Regions from separate parts of the Stenotrophomonas sp. AC248 genome, predicted to be linked through region 3. Evidence: predicted binding sites of a transcription regulator. Region 3 holds the regulator's gene; each other region holds the start of a gene.

Region 1 (5,901 bases), 1.1 Mb from region 3:
CTGCTGGATGACCGGCGCGGTTTCGTCGGCTCGTTCAACCTCGACCCACGCTCGGCCTACCTCAACACCGAGATGGGCGTGCTGTTCGACGATGCGGTGCTGGGCGCGCAACTGCGTGCCGAGTACCTGCGCCTGGCCGACCCGGCGCAGAGCTACTGGGTGACGCTGGACGCACAGGACCGGGTGCGCTGGCTGGATCGGGCCGCCCAGCCACCGGTACTGCTCGATCGGGAACCGGACACCTCGTTCTGGCTGCGGGCCAGCGCACGCGCCATCAGCTGGCTGCCGCTGGAATCACAGCTGTAACCCGGCGCTGGCGGCAGACGCCGTCTGCGCCCGCCCTGCCCTCAGGCCTCCGCCTCGTCGGCGTCCAGGGTTTCCACCGCGCGCCCATGCAGGCGCCGCCAGATCCACTGCAGCGCGTGCGGCGGGGTGCCGTGCTGCTGTTCCAGGATAGCCAGCGCCTGCGCCTGGCCGATCCGGCCATGCCGGCACAGCAGGCTGGCGGCGGCCGCCGCCCGCGCGAAGCGCAGGCTGGCCGACAGTCCTCCCTCGGCCCTGCCGGCGTCGCGCAGCAGCGCTTCGTGCACCGCACCCGGCAGTTCCCAGGCCGCCGCGATGCGCCCGGCCACGGGCAAGGTCCAGGCATCCAGCAACTGCATGGCCAGCGCGCGCGATGGCAGCGCCCCGTCCTGCGCGGCGCAGGCGTCCAGCAGCTGCCGCATCACCAACGCCGCGCCCAGGCCCTGGGTCAGCCCCAGCCACTGCGCGGCGAAGGCGTCTTCATGGGTCACCAGCCGCGCATGATCGGCCGCCGCGCGCGAGGCCAGCAGCGCGTGCTCCCAGATCACCGTGCCGAACTGCGGGAAGGCCTCGCAGTGCACCTGCATCACCGGCTGCACCAGCACCGCGCTGATGATCTGGCGGATACCCTCGGTACCCACCAGCGTCACCGCCCGCTGCAGGCTGTCCACTGGCTTGGACTGCAGGCGGTACACCGGGCTGTTGGCAATGCGCAGCAGGTTGCCGGTCAACACCGGGTCCTGGCCGATGATGGCGGCCATCGCGCGGGCCGAGGCGTCGCTGTCGTTGACCGTCTGGATCAACTGCGGCAGCAGTTGCGGGCGCCGGGGCAGCTGCCGGGCCGACCAGTCGCGCTGCTCCAGTGCCGCCACCACCGCCACGTGCAGCGCGCCATCGTGGTGCCGGTCGTCGGCGGCGGTGTCGCCACTGCGCCGCACCAGCGCCAATGCGTGCAGGCCCGCCTGCAGCGCCTCGGCGGGGGCAGTAGCGGTGACAGTGCCGGGCTGCGCAGTCGGTAGCGTCACGGGCGCACGCGCACGCGCGGCCCCCGCCGGCGCGGAGGCGCGCCACCTGCGCTGCCAGGTCACCGCCACGCCCAACGCGACCGCTCCCGCCAGCCCCGCCGCCACGATCACGTTCATGTCCATCCGCGCGGCCGCCTTGGGCGGCACTGCTTCTGTGTTGTCACTGCACCCACGTCGTCCGTCCTGGCATTGCTGGTACTGCGCACCGTTGCCACGGCATCGGCGCCATCTTCAGCAACTTTAATGGCCCGTGCCGTCGCAACCGGGGCCGATGCCTGTCGCGGGGTCGGGGCAAGCCCTGACAACACCCTCCGGCGGAATGCACTAGAATGGCGCCGCGCGACCCGTCCCCCGATCCGACGAAGTCGCTTTTTTTGTTTTACAACCCACCTTTTGCTGGTGCGTTCGACGCTGTTCCCAGCCGTTCGCCCCATCGGAGCCACCATGTTATTTGAAACCCTCGAAACTTCCGGTCACGAACAAGTGGTGTTCTGCCACAACCGCGATGCCGGCCTGAGGGCGATCATCGCCATCCACAACACCACCCTGGGCCCTGCCCTGGGTGGCGTGCGCATGCGCCCGTACGCCAGCACCGATGATGCGCTGGCCGACGCGCTGCGCCTGAGCCGCACCATGACCTACAAGAACGCCCTGGCCGGGCTGAACGTGGGTGGCGGCAAGGCGGTGATCATCGGCGACCCGCGCCAGGACAAGAGCGAGGTGCTGTTCCGCGCGTTCGGCCGCTACGTCGACTCGCTCGGCGGGCGCTACATCACCGCCGAGGACGTGGGCACCGATGTCAACGACATGGAAAACATCTACCTGGAAAGCGAGTACGTCACCGGCGTGCACCAGGTCCATGGCGGCTCCGGCGACCCGGCCCCGTTCACCGCCTATGGCGCGCTGCAGGCGCTGATGGCCTCGATGCAGCACAAGCTGGGCCATGAAGAAGTGGGCAAGACCAGCATCGCGGTGCAGGGCCTGGGCCACATCGGCATGGAGTTGGTGAAGCTGCTGCGCGACCGGGGCGCCAAGCTGTTCGTCACCGACCTGGACAGCGCGCGGGTCGAACGTGCGGTCACCGAATACGGCGCCGAGGCCGTGAAGCCGGACGACATCTACGACGTCAACGCCGATGTGTTCGCCCCGTGCGCGCTGGAAGGGGCGATCAACCCGCAGACCCTGGCCCGGTTGAAGTGCAAGATCGTCTGCGGCACCGCCAACAACCAGCTCTCCAGCCTGGAGGTCGGCGATGAACTGCATGCGCGCGGCATCCTGTATGCCCCGGACTATGCGGTCAACGCGGGCGGGGTGATGAATGTCTCGCTGGAAATCGACGGCTACAACCGCGAACGCGCGATGCGTCTGATCCGCAGCATTTACCACAACCTCGGCCGGATCTTCGCCCTGTCCCAGCAGGAGGGCATCGCGCCCCAGCGGGCGGCCGACAAGATCGCCGAAACGCGCATCCATTCCATCGGCAAGCTGAAGATGCCGCTGGGCCGGGCCACGCCGCGACTGGGCACGCTGCGCGGCAACTGAGCCGCTCTGCCGCACCATGAAGAAGGGCGCGATTGCATCGCGCCCTTCTGCGTTTCAGACCGTTACGTTGGTCGCCCCGACAGCGGCCGGGTGCTCAGAAGGCAGCCGAGTAGCGCAGCGCCACCTGGCTCAGGTCACCGCGCGGCCCGAAGCGCTGGTCGTAACCGAACGCCACCCGCGTGTTGCGGGTCAGCCACGATTCCACCGACAGGCCGAACAGCCCACCCGACCGCGCCGGCTGCAGGCCCGCCATCGGCGCCCAGGCATCCACGCCGACAAAGCTGGCGTCCTGCACCAGCCCATCACTGGACAGCAGCTGCTGCCATTCGGCATAGCCGCGCAGCGCCCAGCTGCCCCACTGGCGTTCGGCGCGCACGCCGGCCAGTGCCTGGCTGCGCGTGCTCACCCCGCCCTGGGTGCGCAGGCCGAAGCCCAGCCCGCCCTGTTCGCTGAAGCGGTCGCTGTCCACGCGGGCGTAGTCGGCCCCCAGGTACGGGGTCAACGAGGCGCGGCCATCGCCGAGGCGATAGCCGGTTTCCACGCTGGCCGCCGTGAACTGGCCGCCGTAACGGGCATTGACCCCGTACTGGCCGGCACCGAGCAGCAGCTGGCGATCGATTTCCCGCGTGAACTGGCCGGCGCCCAGCTGGCCAAGCGCATAGGCTCGCCCCGTGCCCCAGCCGGCATACACCTGCGCCTGCGATTGGCGGTCACGGCCACGGTCACTGCCCCAGTCGCGGCTGTTGTGCGTGCGGGTCTCGCCAAAGGCGAAGCCAAGCACACCGTTGCTGCCAAAGGCCATGTCCTGGCCCATCATCCAGCCGCGGGTGTCGGCGCCGCTGGCAGAGAAGCTGCCCTGCCCGACCTCGCCGAGCTGGTTCTGCCAGGCACCGCGCAGACGGGGTGCGCCCTGCACCTGGCCAAATCGCGCCGACAGCGCGCGGCGGTTGAGGTCGACGCTGTCGAAGGTGGCCGCGGTGGCCAGCGCGTGGGCCTTGCCCGACAGGCTGTCCAGGCTGGCCTGCAGTGCCTGGTTGCCCTGCACCTGCTGCAGTTGACCTGCACCATTGGCGAAGGCACTACCGGCCATGCTGCCGCCATCGAGCACTTCAAATGCGGTTTCCACCCGCGCCGCCGACGCCAGCGCAGCCCCGCCCACGCCGGCACTGAGGCTGGCGCTGGTGATGTTGATCTGGTCGGTAGTCAGCGTGACGGTGGTGGCGCTCTGTTGCAGCGACATCTGCAGCAATGTGGCCTGGGCCAGACTGTGGGTGACCCCATCGAACTGCCCGCTGATGCCCTGGCCAACCTGCAGCACCGTCTGGGTGCGGCCGTTGGCAGGCACGTAGCCGCTGACGATGCTGCTCACATGCACATTGCCGGCCAGGGCCGCGCTGCCGGTGACATTGAGCGGGCCGGCTCCCAGCGCGATCATCAGCTGCGCGCCGGCGCGCTGGGTGTAGTTGCCCTCGATGGTGGCCGAGCTGTTGGCATCGCGCACGATGACGCTGGCGCCGTTGTCGACATCGCCCTTCACCCGGCTGGTTCCGGTCATGAACTGCAGCGCCGCGTTGTTCGGGCTGCCGCCCTGGGCCACCACCAGCACGTTGGAGGTGATTGACCCGCCATCGCGCAGCGCCAGCGTGCCCTGCTCGATCCGCGTGGCACCGGTGTAGGTGTTGGTACCGGACAGGCCCAGCGCACCGACACCCTGTTTGATCAGCCCGCCGCTGCCGGTGATGTTGTTGCTCCAGACCGAGTTCAGCCCCGCCTGGTTGACGTTGACCGTGGTGTTGCCCCAGTCCAGGCGGCCCGGCCCATTGATTGCCTTGGCAATGTTGAGCAGGCCGTAGCCGAAGGTACTGTCCACGCCGGACGCGCCAAGATCGGTGGCCGTACCCAGCAGGGTCTGGCGCACCAGATCGTTGCTGAAATACGGGTACTTCTGCCACACCAGCGCCGCTGCGCCGGATACCAGCGGGGCGGCGAAGGAGGTGCCGTAGTTCCACAGGTAGTTCGGCGTTGCACTGGTGGACGCCGGGTCGACGTACACCGCCGCGCCGGGGGCGGCCAGGCAATACCGCGCGGCGACACCGCAGGCATTGGCGTAGGACGCCAGCTTGCTGGGATCGGTGGAATCCACCGCGGTCACGCTGAGCCAGCCGCGCTCCAGGTCGGCCGCCGGCAGCGTGCCGCCCGGACCGGCCTGGCTGGGCAGCGCCGCCATGCTGGAGGGATTGGGCTTGCTCTCGTTTCCGGTGGCGAACACCACCAACCCGCCATTGGCGATGATGAAGGGGCGGTACTCCTGGGCGATGGGCGCGGTGGCCGCCGGGTTGGTCCAGTACAGACCGCCCCACGAGTTGTTCATGACCTTCACGCCCTGGCTGATCAGGTCCTGGTGGACCTGGTCCAGGCCCAGTGCGCCGTTTACTTCATTGCCGCTGCCCGAGCCGTCGTCGGTGGGGCGCTGGTCGGCGATGATGCGCGCCGACACGATCTGTGCACCCGGCGCGATGCCACCGGGCCAGCTGCCGAGCGCCTTGCCGGCCGCCAGTTCGGCCACTGCCGTGCCATGGCCGACCACGTCGTCGACATTGAGGTTGTTGGTGCGCGGATCGATGTAGGTGTAGTTGGCCAACACCCGGCCCGCCAGCGTGGGATGGTTGCGCATCACGCCGGAATCGACCACGCCGATGCGCACGCCGGTGCCATCCAGGCCCGCGGTGCGCGCCGCACCGGCCTGGGTGATGGCAAGGTGCGCGTCGAACGCGGGCTGCTGGGGCGTGGGCGGGGTGACCGGGGGCGTGGTCGGCGGCGTAGTGGGCGGGGGCGACACCGGTGGCGGATCCACGCGCACATTGTTACCGCCGCCCCCACCCCCACAGGCGCCCAGTACCGCTGCCATGGCCGTGACCAGCACCGACCGCCCCACTGCTGCCTTGTTCATCCCTGCATCCCCGTTGACGTGGTGGTATCGCCGCCGATCGGTCCTCCTGGACCTGACCCGGCGGCCAGTGCCAAGCCTCTA
Region 2 (5,901 bases), 2.5 Mb from region 3:
CGCGGCGCGGCCTTTGCTGGCGCGGTCGGTGCGATCCCGGGCGTGGCTGCTGCACCGGTTTCGCTGTAGCCCTTGCCGGTTTTTTCATTGACCAGCTTGGTCAGCGCCAATGCAGCCTTGGCGGCATCGGCAAAGGACTTGGTCTGGCTTTGCCCTTGGGTTCCGATGCGGCCCCAGCGGACATTGAGGTCGGCGTCGACCTGTTCCACTTCCCAGAACTTGCTGGTGGTTCCTTCGACGAGTTCGAATCGACGCATCACGTTCGTGCTTCCCTGGCTTGCGCGGTGGCCACAACGCAACCGCTTCCATGTGCCCATAGCATATCGGCGAACGGCAGCACCCGCATGACCGCCGGCCTACTACCGGCGGTGCAGCGTGCGTCGCAGGTGCGGCTCAGGCGCGCAGGGCTTCCAGGTCGCGGATCAGCTCGCTGACGGAAATGGCATCGAGTGCGGGGGGCGATCGTCAAGCCGGGCGCAGCAACGCGAGCTCGAAGGCGGGATCGCGGGCGTTCCAGCGTGCGCTGACCCGCAGCCCGGCCTGGGCCACCAGCGCGGCGAAGGATGCCTCGGTGTACTTGTGACTGTACTCGACGGTCATTGCTTCGCCTTCGGCGAAATCGAACCGCTGCCCGGCCACATGCACGGTCTGCGCGCGGGTACTGACCAGTTCGGTTTCGATGCGCAGGCGCTGCACGCTGTAGCGCGCGCGATGCTGGAAGGCGTCCAGGTCGAAGTCGCTGCCGATCTCGCGGTTGAGCCGCGCCAACAGGTTGAGGGTGAACGCCGCCGTGACGCCGGCGGCATCGTTGTAGGCGGCCTCGATCAGGGCCGGGTCCTTGTGCAGGTCGATACCGATCAGGGCCATGCCGTCACGGCCCATGGTCTGGCGCATCGCCTGCAGCAGCGCGACCGCGTCGGGTTCGGCGAAGTTGCCCAGCGTGGACCCCGGGAAGAACAGCAGCCGGCGTGCGGGTTCGCGCTGCGGCTCGGGCAGCTGCACCGGGCGGGTGAAGTCGGCGCAGACCGGCAGCATTTCGATGTCCGGCAGGGCCACGGCCAGCCGCGCGATGCTGGCAAGCAGGGCGGCGCGCGAGATTTCGATGGGCGTGTAGGCCACCGGGTCGGCGAGCGCGTGCAGCAGCAATTCGGTCTTGCGGCCGCTGCCGCTGCCCAGTTCGACCACGTGCAGGCGCGGGCCGACCACGCCGGCGATGTCGGCGGCGCAGTCCTGCAGCAGCTGCAGTTCGGTGCGCGTGGGGTAGTACTCGGGCTGGCGGGTGATCTGCTCGAACAGCGCCGAGCCGCGGGCGTCGTAGAAGTACTTGGAGGGCAGCTGCCGGGGCCGGGTGGACAGGCCCTGCAGGATGTCGGCGGTGATCCGGGCGCGATCGGGCTGCAGGTCGGTGAGCGCCTCGAGCGCGTCGGTGACGGTGCTCATGCCGGGTCCCGCGCAAGGCGCACGCCGGAGAACTGCCAGCGCGCCGAGGGTGCGAAGAAATTGCGGTAGCTGGCGCGTACGTGCGCGTCGGGGGTGGCGCAGCTGCCGCCACGCAGGATCCATTGGCCGTTCATGAATTTACCGTTGTACTCGCCGAGGTTGCCGGCGAAGGGGCGAAAGCCCGGATAGGCACCGTAGGCGCTGCTGGTCCATTCCCAGACATCGCCGAACAGCTGCAGGAGGGCGTGGTCGCCTGCCGGGGCGCCGCGCGGGTGGAGGTGGTCGGCGTCGGCAAAGTGGCCGTGGGACGGGACGCCGGCGGCGGCCGCTTCCCATTCGAACTCGGTGGGCAGCCGCGCGCCCTGCCAGCGGGCGTAGGCGTCGGCTTCGAAATAGCTGAGGTGGCAGACCGGTGCATGCGGGTCCAGCGGGCGCCAGCCGCCCAGGGTGAACTCGCGCTCCAGCGCGTCATCCCAGTACAGCGGGTGCTGCCAGCCTTCGGCCTGGCATAGCGCCCAGCCCTCGCTCATCCACAGGCCCACCTCGGCATAGCCGCCGGCCGCGATGAACTGCCGGTACTCGGCATTGCTGACCGGGCGGTTGGCCAGGGCATGGGCCGGGACCAGAACGCGATGCACGGGGGATTCGTTGTCATAGGCGAACGCGGCATGGGCGGGCCAGGCGGGCGCGCCGATCTCGACGATCTGCTCGGGGCTGTCCTGCCAACGCAGCGGCGTGGCGGTGGCCTGCGCGTGCGCGAGGTCGTCGCGGTACGCCGGCTGCAACGGGTTGCACCATAGCGCGTGCTTGATGTCGGTGAGCAGCAGCTCCTGGTGCTGCTGCTCGTGGTGCAGGCCCAGCAGCAGCTGGTGGCAGGCCTGCGGCGCGAGCGCGTCGGCCTGCAGCAGGGCGATCACCTGCGCATCGACCCGGGCACGGTAGTGCAGCACCTGCTCCAGCGAGGGACGCGAGAGCAACCCGCGCTGCGGACGCGCGTGCGCCGGACCGATGCTCTGGTAGTAGCTGTTGAACAAATAATGCCACTCGGCATTGAACGGGACGTGGCCGGGCTGGCTGGCCAGCACGAAGCGTTCGAAAAACCAAGTGGTATGGGCCAGGTGCCATTTGCTGGGGCTGGCGTCGGGCATGCTTTGCACCATCGCATCCTCGGCGCTCAGCGGTGCCGCCAGCGCAACGCTGCGCGCGCGGATGCCGGCGTAACGCGCCGCAAGTGCAGCGGCAGGGGATGTGGCGGCGGGCGGTGGCGAGGCGACGGCGGTGTTCATCGCGGTCAGGATCGACCAGCGCTGGTGAGCGGGACGTCATGGGAAGGCTCACGTGGCGTGACACGCTCAAGTTGAATACGCAGCGGCCGCTACCGGGAAGACCATTGCCTGCGTGGCCCGGTTTGCACCTGCAGCCCTGGCGCGCCGGCCTGCTTTCGTGGAACCGTTCTTGCCCAGTCACCCGCTACGCCAGCCCGGCCATTACCTGTTCCTGTTGCCTGCCCTGCTGGTAGGCGTCGGGGTGTGGTCGGCCACGCCGGCCGACGAGGTGGGCAGTGCGATGCACCGCATCCTGCCGCTGGTGCTGACCTGCCTGGGCACCGGCCTGGGCCTGGTCTACAACCGCGTGCGTGCGGTGTGCCTGCTGCTGGCGATCGCGCTGGCCTTTGCCGTGCTGCACGGGCTGGTGGGCAGCTTCCTCAATACCGGCGCGGTCAGTGCGCTGACGCCGCTGGTGTTCCATGCGGTGTCGCTGTGGCTGCCGCTGCTGTTTGCGTTGCACGGGCTGTGGCCCGAGCGCGGCAGGATGCGCCAGGACCTGCTGCTGCGCGGCATCGTCAGTAGCGTGGCCGTGGGCGTCTTCGCGCTGCTGGCGGCGCAGGGCCCGCAGGGCATGCACGACCTGCTGTCGAACCATCACTGGCCCTGGTTGCCGACCGGCTGGAGCCGCCTGGCCCAGGTGCCGACGGTCGCCTTCGTGGTGGCCCTGCTTGGGTTGGCGGTGCAGGCGCTGCGTCAACCACGCCCGCTGCATACGGCGATGCTGGTGGCCCTGCTGGTGGTCTGGGCGATGCTGCCGCGGGTGTTCCTGTCGCCGGCCCTGCTACCGGCGTTGGCCAGCACGGCCTTGCTGCTGCTGGTGTCGGCGATGCTGCAGGAGTCCTTCCACATGGCCTATCGCGATGAACTCACCGGCCTGCCCGGGCGGCGGGCGCTGAACGAGTGCCTGCAGCGGGTGGGCGCCACCTACACGATCGCGATGGTGGACGTGGACCACTTCAAGCGCTTCAACGATACCCATGGCCACGACAACGGCGATGACGTGCTGAAGCTGGTGGCCGCGCGCCTCGCGGGCGTGGGCGGTGGCGGGCGGGCGTTCCGCTACGGTGGCGAAGAGTTCGCGCTGGTGTTCCTGGACCGCCCTGCCCCGGCGTGCGTGGACGCGGTGGAAGCGGTCAGGGCCACCGTGGAAGGTACGCGCCTGCAGCTGCGCGACCGCGCCGCGCGGGTCCGCGACGATGCGGTCGGACGCTTGCAGCGCGGCCGCGGCGGCGCCGGCACGGTGGTGCAGGTGACGGTGAGCATCGGCATGGCCGACAGCCGGGTGGGCGACAGCCCGCAGGCGGTGCTGAAGGCGGCCGACCAGGCGCTGTACGCGGCCAAGGACGCCGGGCGCAACTGCGTACGCGCGCACGGCCAGCAACGGCCGGTGGCGGTGCGCAGCCGCGAGGCGGCTCAGGGCAGCGCGTCGAGGTAGAACCAGCGGCCGTCTTCGCGGACGAAGCGGCTGTGTTCCAACATTTTGACCGCACTGCCGCCGCCCACCTTGTAGCGGGCGGTGAACTTGACCTGGGCGTGGTCCGGGTCGGGGGTGGTGTGCGTGTGGATTGTGAGGCCCAGCCAGCGGGTGCGCTGGGCGGGCGCTTCGTCCAGCGACAGTTCTTCCGGGCGCGTGGACCGATGCCAGCTGGCCAGCAGGTAGTCCGGCAGCTGCTTTACGTAGGCACTGTAGCGCGAACGCATCAGGGCTTCGGCATCGGGTGCGGCGGCGCCTGCGTGGTAGAGGCCGCAGCAGGCGGTGTAGGCCAGCGGGCGGCCGCAGGGACAGGGGTCGGGTGTGGTCATGGCGGTATTGTCGCGCGTTTGGGTGGGTACGCCGGGGGTGTTGGGGCGGTTAATTCGCCGTGGGTGCCGACCGTTGGTTGGTGCGTGCGGTGGTGGATGGCAGCCGACCAACGGTCGGCTCTACCCGGTGTGGGGGGGCGGGCGTATGCTTGCGCGCCTTGTGTCGCGAAGTTGCTGCCGTGCTCGAGCTGGTTCCCCCTGAGCTGTTGTGGTTGGTGGCGATCGCCTTCATCGCCGGTCTGGTCGATGCCGCGGTCGGTGGCGGTGGGCTGGTGCAGTTGCCGGGTCTGTTCACGGTGCTGCCGCAGCACACGCCGGCGATGCTGTTTGGCACCAACAAGTTCAGTTCGATGTTCGGGACCGGTGCGGCCGCGTGGCGCTATGCGCGCAATGTGCGCTTCCCGTGGCGGCCGGTGCTGTTCGCGGCGGGCACGGCGTTCGTGTTTTCCTTCGCCGGGGCCACGGCGGTAAGCCTGTTGCCCAAGGACGCGGTGCGCCCGCTGGTGCTGGTACTGCTGGTGGCGATGCTGGGCTACACGTTGTGGAAGAAGGACTTCGGCGCCCTGCACCGGCCGCGCGAGATCGGCCGCAAGGAGCTGGGGACGGCGCTGGCGATCGGGGCGGTGATCGGCTTCTACGACGGCTTCTTCGGCCCGGGCACCGGCAGCTTCCTGATCTTCCTGTTCGTCCGCTTCTTCGGGCTGGACTTCCTGCGCGCCTCGGCGGCGTCGAAGGTGGTGAACCTGGCCACCAACGTGGCGGCCATCTCGTTCTTCGTGCCGACCGGCAACATCCTGTGGCTGTTCGCCCTGCCGATGGCCGCAGCCAACATCATCGGCTCGGTGGTGGGCACGCGGCTGGCGCTGCGCGGCGGCACGCCGTTCATCCGCAAGCTATTCGTGGGCCTGGTGGTGGTGCTGATCGCGCGGATGGGGTGGGATACGTTCGGCGGGTGACGCGTGGCGTTGGGGGGATCGCGTAGAGCGGGGCTCTGCCCCGCTGCGGTTGGTGCGGACGTGGTCCGGGAGCAGCCGACCAACGGTCGGCTCTACCGGGGTGCGCTTAGGCGTCCTGCTGGCGGCTGCGTTCGGGCAGCTTCAGACGCTTGGCCTCTTCGTCGTACTCGATCAGCAGTACGCCGGAGTCGTGGCGGCCGCTGATTTCGACGAAGCAGGCGCCGCCGATGAACGGCTCGAGCGTCATCACCGACTTCAACGGCGTGGCCACCACCATCTGGAAGCCGAAGTTCTCGAAGATGTTCATCGCCAGCGCGGTGAACTCGTTGTCGGCCTTGTCGAACGCTTCGTCCAGCACCACGGCGGCATAGCTG
Region 3 (5,901 bases):
GCTGGCCTCGCGCTTCGCCGAGAAGCATGCCGCCCGCGACGTGGCCCTGGTCACCACCGATACCGGCCGCATCGGCGCCCGCGAGCAGCTGTACGGCTTCGGCCGCCAGCTCGGCATCGCGGTGCACGAAGCCAACAGCGGCAGCGACCTGAACCAGCTCCTGGAGCGCCTGCAGGACTACAAGCTGGTGCTGATCGACACCGCCGGGCTGGGCCCGCGCGACCGTGCCCTGGCCGCCCAGCTGCAGTGGCTGCGCGCCGCCGAGCAGATCCGCACCCTGCTGGTGCTGCCGGCCAACACCAGCTTCGGCGACATGGACGAGGTGGTCCGCCGCTTCAGTGCCGCCAACCCGCAGGGCGTGGTGCTGAGCAAGCTGGACGAAACCGGCCGCTTCGGCACCGCCCTGTCGGTGGCCGTGGACCACCGCCTGCCGATCACCTGGGTCACCGATGGCCAGGACGTTCCCGAAGACCTGCACCGGGCCAGTGCCGCCAATCTTGTACTTCGCCTTGAAGATTTGCGCCGCGCGGCCGATATGCCCTGCAACCCGGAGTTGAACCATGCCGTCGCGTGAGTACGCCAAGCTGACCAAGACCTTCCCGTTGTCTGCCACCCGCAGCCAGCCGCTGGGCCCTGTGCGCACCATCGCCGTCACCGGCGGCAAGGGCGGCGTGGGCAAAACCAACGTGTCGGCCAACCTGGCCGTGGCGCTCGCCGACATGGGCAAGCGCACGCTGCTGCTGGACGCCGACCTGGGCCTGGCCAACATCGATGTGATCCTGGGCCTGCAGCCCAAGCTGACCCTGGCCGACCTGGTCGCCGGGCGCTGCACCCTGGATGAAGTGATCATGGAAGGCCCCGGTGGCGTGCTGGTGGTCCCGGCCGCATCGGGTCGCCGGCACATGGCCGAACTGCAGCCGGCCGAGCACGTGGGCCTGGTCAACGTGTTCTCCGAACTGGAGCGCGAGCTGGACTTCATGGTGGTGGACACCGCCGCCGGCATCACCGACGGCGTGCTGACCTTCTGCCAGGCCGCCCAGGACACCGTGGTGGTGGTCTGCGACGAGCCGGCCTCGATCACCGACGCCTACGCCCTGATCAAGGTGCTCTCGCGGGAACGCGGCGTGGACCGCATCCAGGTGGTGGCCAACATGGTGCGCGACCCCAACGAGGGCCGCGTGCTGTACGAAAAGCTGACCCGGGTCTGCGAGAAGTTCCTGGCCGATGTGTCGCTGAACTACCTCGGCTGCGTGCCGCAGGATGACTGGCTGCGCCTGTCGGTGCAGCGCCAGCAGCCGGTGGTCAAGGCCTACCCGTCCAGCCCGGCCGCCCAGGCGATCACCGAGATCGCCCGCCGCACCGCCCGCTGGCAGGCCCCGACCGAGCCGCGTGGTGGGGTCGAATTCTTCCTGGAACGCATCCTCAAGCAACGCGGGGTGACCGCATGAAAGGCGCCGCACAATACAAAGAGGTGCAACGCACCGCCGCCAACGAATGCATTGCCCAGCATTCGGACCTGGTGCGCCGCATCGCCCACCACCTGGCCGCGCGCCTGCCGGCCAGCGTGGAAGTGGATGACCTGATCCAGGCCGGCATGATGGGCCTGATCGAAGCCTCGCGCAGCTACGACGCCGACCAGGGCGCCTCGTTCGAAACCTATGCCTCGATCCGCATCCGCGGCTCGATGATCGACGAGATCCGCCGGGGCGACTGGGTACCGCGTTCGGTGCACCGCCGCGCCCGCGACGCCGCGTCCACCATCCGCCGCCTGGAGCAGAGCACCGGCCGTGCCGCCAGCGCCACCGAAGTGGCCGCCGCCATGGACATGCCGCTGCCGGACTACCTGCGCCTGATGGAAGACGCCGCACGCGGCCAGGTGCTGAGCCTGGAATCGCGGATCGAGGACCAGGGCGAGCTGGACACCGTCGCCCAGGGTGGCCCGACCCCGCAGCAGGTGCTGGAGCGTGGCGAATTCGGCCGCGAACTGGGCAATGCGATCGGCCTGCTGCCCGAACGCGAACAGCTGGTGCTGTCGCTGTACTACGAGCAGGAACTGAACCTGAAAGAGATCGGCGCCGTGCTGGGCGTCAGCGAGTCACGCGTGTGCCAGATCCACGGCCAGGCCGTGCTGCGCCTGCGGGGCCGATTGAAGATCTTCGAGGCGGCCGACGCCGGCCTCGCGAACACTTGATACCGAGGAAAGTGCTTTGAACAAGAACATGCGTATCCTGATCGTCGACGATTTCTCGACCATGCGTCGTATCGTCAAGAACCTGCTGGGCGATCTGGGCTTCACCAATACGGCCGAAGCCGAGGACGGGCATGCCGCGCTGTCGCTGCTGCAGAGCCAGCCGTTCGATTTCGTGGTCACCGACTGGAACATGCCGGTGATGACCGGCATCGACCTGCTCAAGGCGATCCGCGCCGACGCCAAGCTGAAGACCCTGCCGGTGCTGATGGTGACCGCCGAAGCCAAGCGCGAACAGATCATCGAAGCGGCCCAGTGCGGCGTCAACGGCTACATCATCAAGCCGTTCACCGCGCAGACCCTGGAAGAAAAGCTCGGCAAGATCTTCGAACGCCTGGCAGCGAGCGCCTGATGGAAACCCTTCGCGACAAATCCGCGCTGGTCCAGCGCCTGCAGGACGCCCTGGCTGCGCTGGAAAGCGGCGATGAAGCCGGCTGGCGCCGGGAAATCGACGCGCTGGCTGCCTTGCGTACCCAGCCGATGATGGCCGGCCTGAACCGGCTCGCCCGCGAACTTGGCCAGGCCCTGGGCGAACTGCCCAGCCTGCCCAGCGAAGCCGGCGAGCTGGACGATGCCTGCGCGCGCCTGGACCACGTGGTGACGATGACCGAACAGGCCACCCACCGCACCCTGGACCTGGCCGAGGAATGCCGGGCGCTGACCGAACAGCTGCGTGCCAACGGCCTCACCGCCGACCAGGACCAGCAGCTGGACCGGATCCGCCACAACCTCACCGAGATCGCCCTTACCCAGAGCTACCAGGACCTCACCGGGCAGATCATCCGCCGCGTGGTGGGGATCGTGCGTCGCGTGCATGAAGGGTTTGGCGCACTCGGCCTGCCGCCGCAGGACGACACCGCGCACAAGCGTGACAACGGCCTGGCCGGCCCGGCCGTGAGTGGCCTGGACCGTCACCAGGTTTCACAGGTGGATGCTGACGACCTGCTTTCGGATTTGGGGCTGTAACACCATGAGCGCTGTTCCAGACGATATTGCCGCCGATTTCATCCTCGAGGCCCAGGAAATCCTGGACCGCCTTGGCGAACAGCTGGTGTCGCTGGAGCAGTCGCCCCAGGACAGTGACCAGCTCAATGCGGTGTTCCGCGGCTTCCACACGCTCAAGGGCGGTGCCGGCTTCCTCGGCATCCAGGCCATGGTCGAGCTGTGCCATGCCGCCGAGGAAACCCTGGGCATGGCCCGCTCCGGCAAGGCCACGCTGCAGGCCCACCACTTCGACGCCGCCCAGCAATCGCTGGATTACCTGCAGTCGATGCTGGATTCGGTCTCGGCCGGTACCGAGCCGGGCTACGCGCCGCCGGAGCTGATCGCACAGTTCGACGTCAACGGCCCGGCCACCCCGGCCGCTGCCGCGACGCCGGCCACCGGCGAACTGATCAGCGAAGACGAGTTCGAAGCACTGCTCGACACCCTGCACGGCGGCGCTGCCCCGGCAGCGGTGGCCAGGAAGGCCGACGACGGTCTGATCGGCGAAGACGAATTTGAAGCCCTGCTCGACCAGCTGCACGGCGGCGCCGTGCCCGGCGCCAAGCCCGCAGTCGCGGCCGCCCCGCCGCCGCGCGCACCGGCCGCACCGCCGGCCAAGCCGGCCGCCAACAAGCCGGTGGCCGAGGCCGAGCACACCGTGCGCGTGGACACCAAGCGCCTGGACGCCATCGTCAACCTGATCGGCGAACTGGTGCTGTCACGCAACCGCCTCAAGACCCTGCGTGCGCGCCTGCACGACGAAGAACTCGACCGCGCCGTCTCCACCCTGGACATCGCCACCGCGCGCCTGCAGTCGGCGGTGATGCGCACCCGCATGCAGCCGGTGGGCAAGGTGTTCTCGCGCTTCCCCAAGGTGGCGCGCGACGTGGCGCGCAACCTGAAGAAGGAAGTGGAACTGGAGCTGGTCGGCGCTGAAACCGAGCTCGACCGCAACCTGGTCGAGGCCCTGGCCGACCCGCTGGTGCACCTGGTGCGCAACGCCATCGACCACGGCGTGGAAACCCCCGACCTGCGTGAAGCCCAGGGCAAGCCGCGCAGCGGCCACGTGCGGCTGTCGGCGCAGCAGGAAGGCGACTACGTCAGCATTGAAGTGCAGGACGACGGCGCCGGCATCGATCCCGAACGGCTGCGCCAGAAGGCGCGCGAAAAGGGCCTGATCGATCCGGAAGCGGCGGCCCGCCTGACCAGCGAGGAATGCCTGCACCTGGTGTTCCTGCCGGGCTTCTCGACCAAGCAGGAAGTCACCGACATTTCCGGCCGTGGCGTCGGCATGGACGTGGTGCAGTCGCGCATCCGCGAGCTCAGCGGCCAGATCCAGATCCAGTCCGAGCTGGGCCGCGGCAGCCGCTTCATGATCCGCGTCCCGCTCACCCTGGCGATCCTGCCCACCCTGCTGGTGCAGGCCGGCGAAGACGTCTATGCCCTGCCCCTGGCCCGCGTGATGGAAGTGCTGCACGCGCCAAACACCTCGCTGGGCTGGTTCGACGGCCGCGCCGTGCTCGACCGCAAGTCGCACACGCTGCCGCTGGTGGACCTGCGCCATTGGCTGGCCGTCGCACCGGCCGCCTCGTCGCTGCTCACCATCGTGGTGCTGCAGGCCGGCGAAGCCCGCTTCGGGCTGGTGGTGGACCAGGTGCGGGGCCGCGAGGAAGTGGTGATCAAACCGCTGCCCAAGGCACTGCGCGGCCTGCGCGGCTACGCCGGTGCCACCCTGATCGGCGACGGCCGCATGTCGCTGATCCTGGACGTGGACGGCCTCCGCTAACCGCCTTGTAGAGCCGGGCTCTGCCCGGCTGCTTCCTCCAAAACTGTGACCGCCGCCCCACCGGATTCCTTCGGCATCTCAAGTCCCATTCACATACGCCGATAACGGACCCATGGACAGACTCAGCCTCATCGGACTTTTCCTCGCCCTGGCCTCACTGGTCGGCGGCAGCATCCTCAAGGGAGCCGGCCTGGCATCACTGTGGTCGCCGGCCGCCTTCGTGATCGTGATCGTCGGCACCATCGCCTCCATCCTGCTGCACACCTCGCCGGCGGTGTTCAAGCACGCCTTCAAGATTGTGCGCTGGGTCATCCTGCCGCCCAGCAGCGACCGCCACGAGCTGATCAAGCAGATCGTGGAATGGAGCAACATCGCCCGCCGCCAGGGCCTGCTCGGCCTGGAAGCCCAGGTGGACGCACAGAACGACCCGTTCCTGCGCAAGGGCCTGCAACTGCTGGTGGATGGCGTGGAGCCGGAAACCATCCGCCACATGATGGAAATCGAACTGAGCAGTCAGGAGCACCAGGACCTGGCCGCGTCCAAGGTGTTCGAGGGCATGGGCATCTACGCCCCCACCCTGGGCATCATCGGCGCGGTGCTGGGCCTGATCGCGGTGATGAAGAACCTGGCCGACCCGAGCAAGCTCGGCCACGGCATCGCCGCGGCGTTCACCGCCACCATCTACGGCATCGCCTCGGCCAACCTGCTGTTCCTGCCGGTGTCGGCCAAGCTGAAGAGCGTGATCCACCACAACAGCCGCGACCGCGAAATGATCATCGAAGGCCTGATCTCGATCGCGCAGGGCGAAAACCCGCGCAACATCGAAACCAACCTCTCCGGGTTCCTGCACTGACATGGCCCGTCGCAAGCATCACGAAGAGCA

What was found. The regulator FliA, encoded in region 3, starts transcription of late flagellar genes. The targets are predictions, from matches to a motif close to TAAAGTTTNNCNNNCNNNGGCCGATAA.
Region 1: the regulator FliA is predicted to act here: its motif matches at 1,545-1,571, upstream of ACZ0AE_RS14395 (HDOD domain-containing protein).
Region 2: the regulator FliA is predicted to act here: its motif matches at 2,793-2,819, upstream of ACZ0AE_RS20080 (GGDEF domain-containing protein).

What each region holds. Positions count from the first base shown of each region.
Region 1 covers NZ_OZ409840.1:3,152,767-3,158,667, forward strand. Annotated here, with positions in the region: gene ACZ0AE_RS14390 (phospholipase D family protein) at 1-306, shown strand, start outside; gene ACZ0AE_RS14395 (HDOD domain-containing protein) at 348-1,445, opposite strand; gene ACZ0AE_RS14400 (Glu/Leu/Phe/Val dehydrogenase dimerization domain-containing protein) at 1,773-2,870, shown strand; gene ACZ0AE_RS14405 (S8 family serine peptidase) at 2,965-5,820, opposite strand.
Region 2 covers NZ_OZ409840.1:4,490,423-4,496,323, forward strand. Annotated here, with positions in the region: gene ACZ0AE_RS20065 (DUF4132 domain-containing protein) at 1-257, opposite strand, end outside; gene egtD (L-histidine N(alpha)-methyltransferase) at 466-1,440, opposite strand; gene egtB (ergothioneine biosynthesis protein EgtB) at 1,437-2,726, opposite strand; gene ACZ0AE_RS20080 (GGDEF domain-containing protein) at 2,896-4,203, shown strand; gene ACZ0AE_RS20085 (YchJ family metal-binding protein) at 4,182-4,571, opposite strand; gene ACZ0AE_RS20090 (sulfite exporter TauE/SafE family protein) at 4,751-5,527, shown strand; gene ACZ0AE_RS20095 (ATP-binding protein) at 5,634-5,901, opposite strand, start outside.
Region 3 covers NZ_OZ409840.1:2,030,378-2,036,278, reverse strand. Annotated here, with positions in the region: gene flhF (flagellar biosynthesis protein FlhF) at 1-574, shown strand, start outside; gene ACZ0AE_RS09320 (MinD/ParA family ATP-binding protein) at 561-1,448, shown strand; gene ACZ0AE_RS09315 (RNA polymerase sigma factor FliA) at 1,445-2,191, shown strand; gene cheY (chemotaxis response regulator CheY) at 2,208-2,600, shown strand; gene ACZ0AE_RS09305 (protein phosphatase CheZ) at 2,600-3,214, shown strand; gene ACZ0AE_RS09300 (chemotaxis protein CheA) at 3,219-5,018, shown strand; gene ACZ0AE_RS09295 (flagellar motor protein) at 5,131-5,871, shown strand; gene motD (flagellar motor protein MotD) at 5,873-5,901, shown strand, end outside.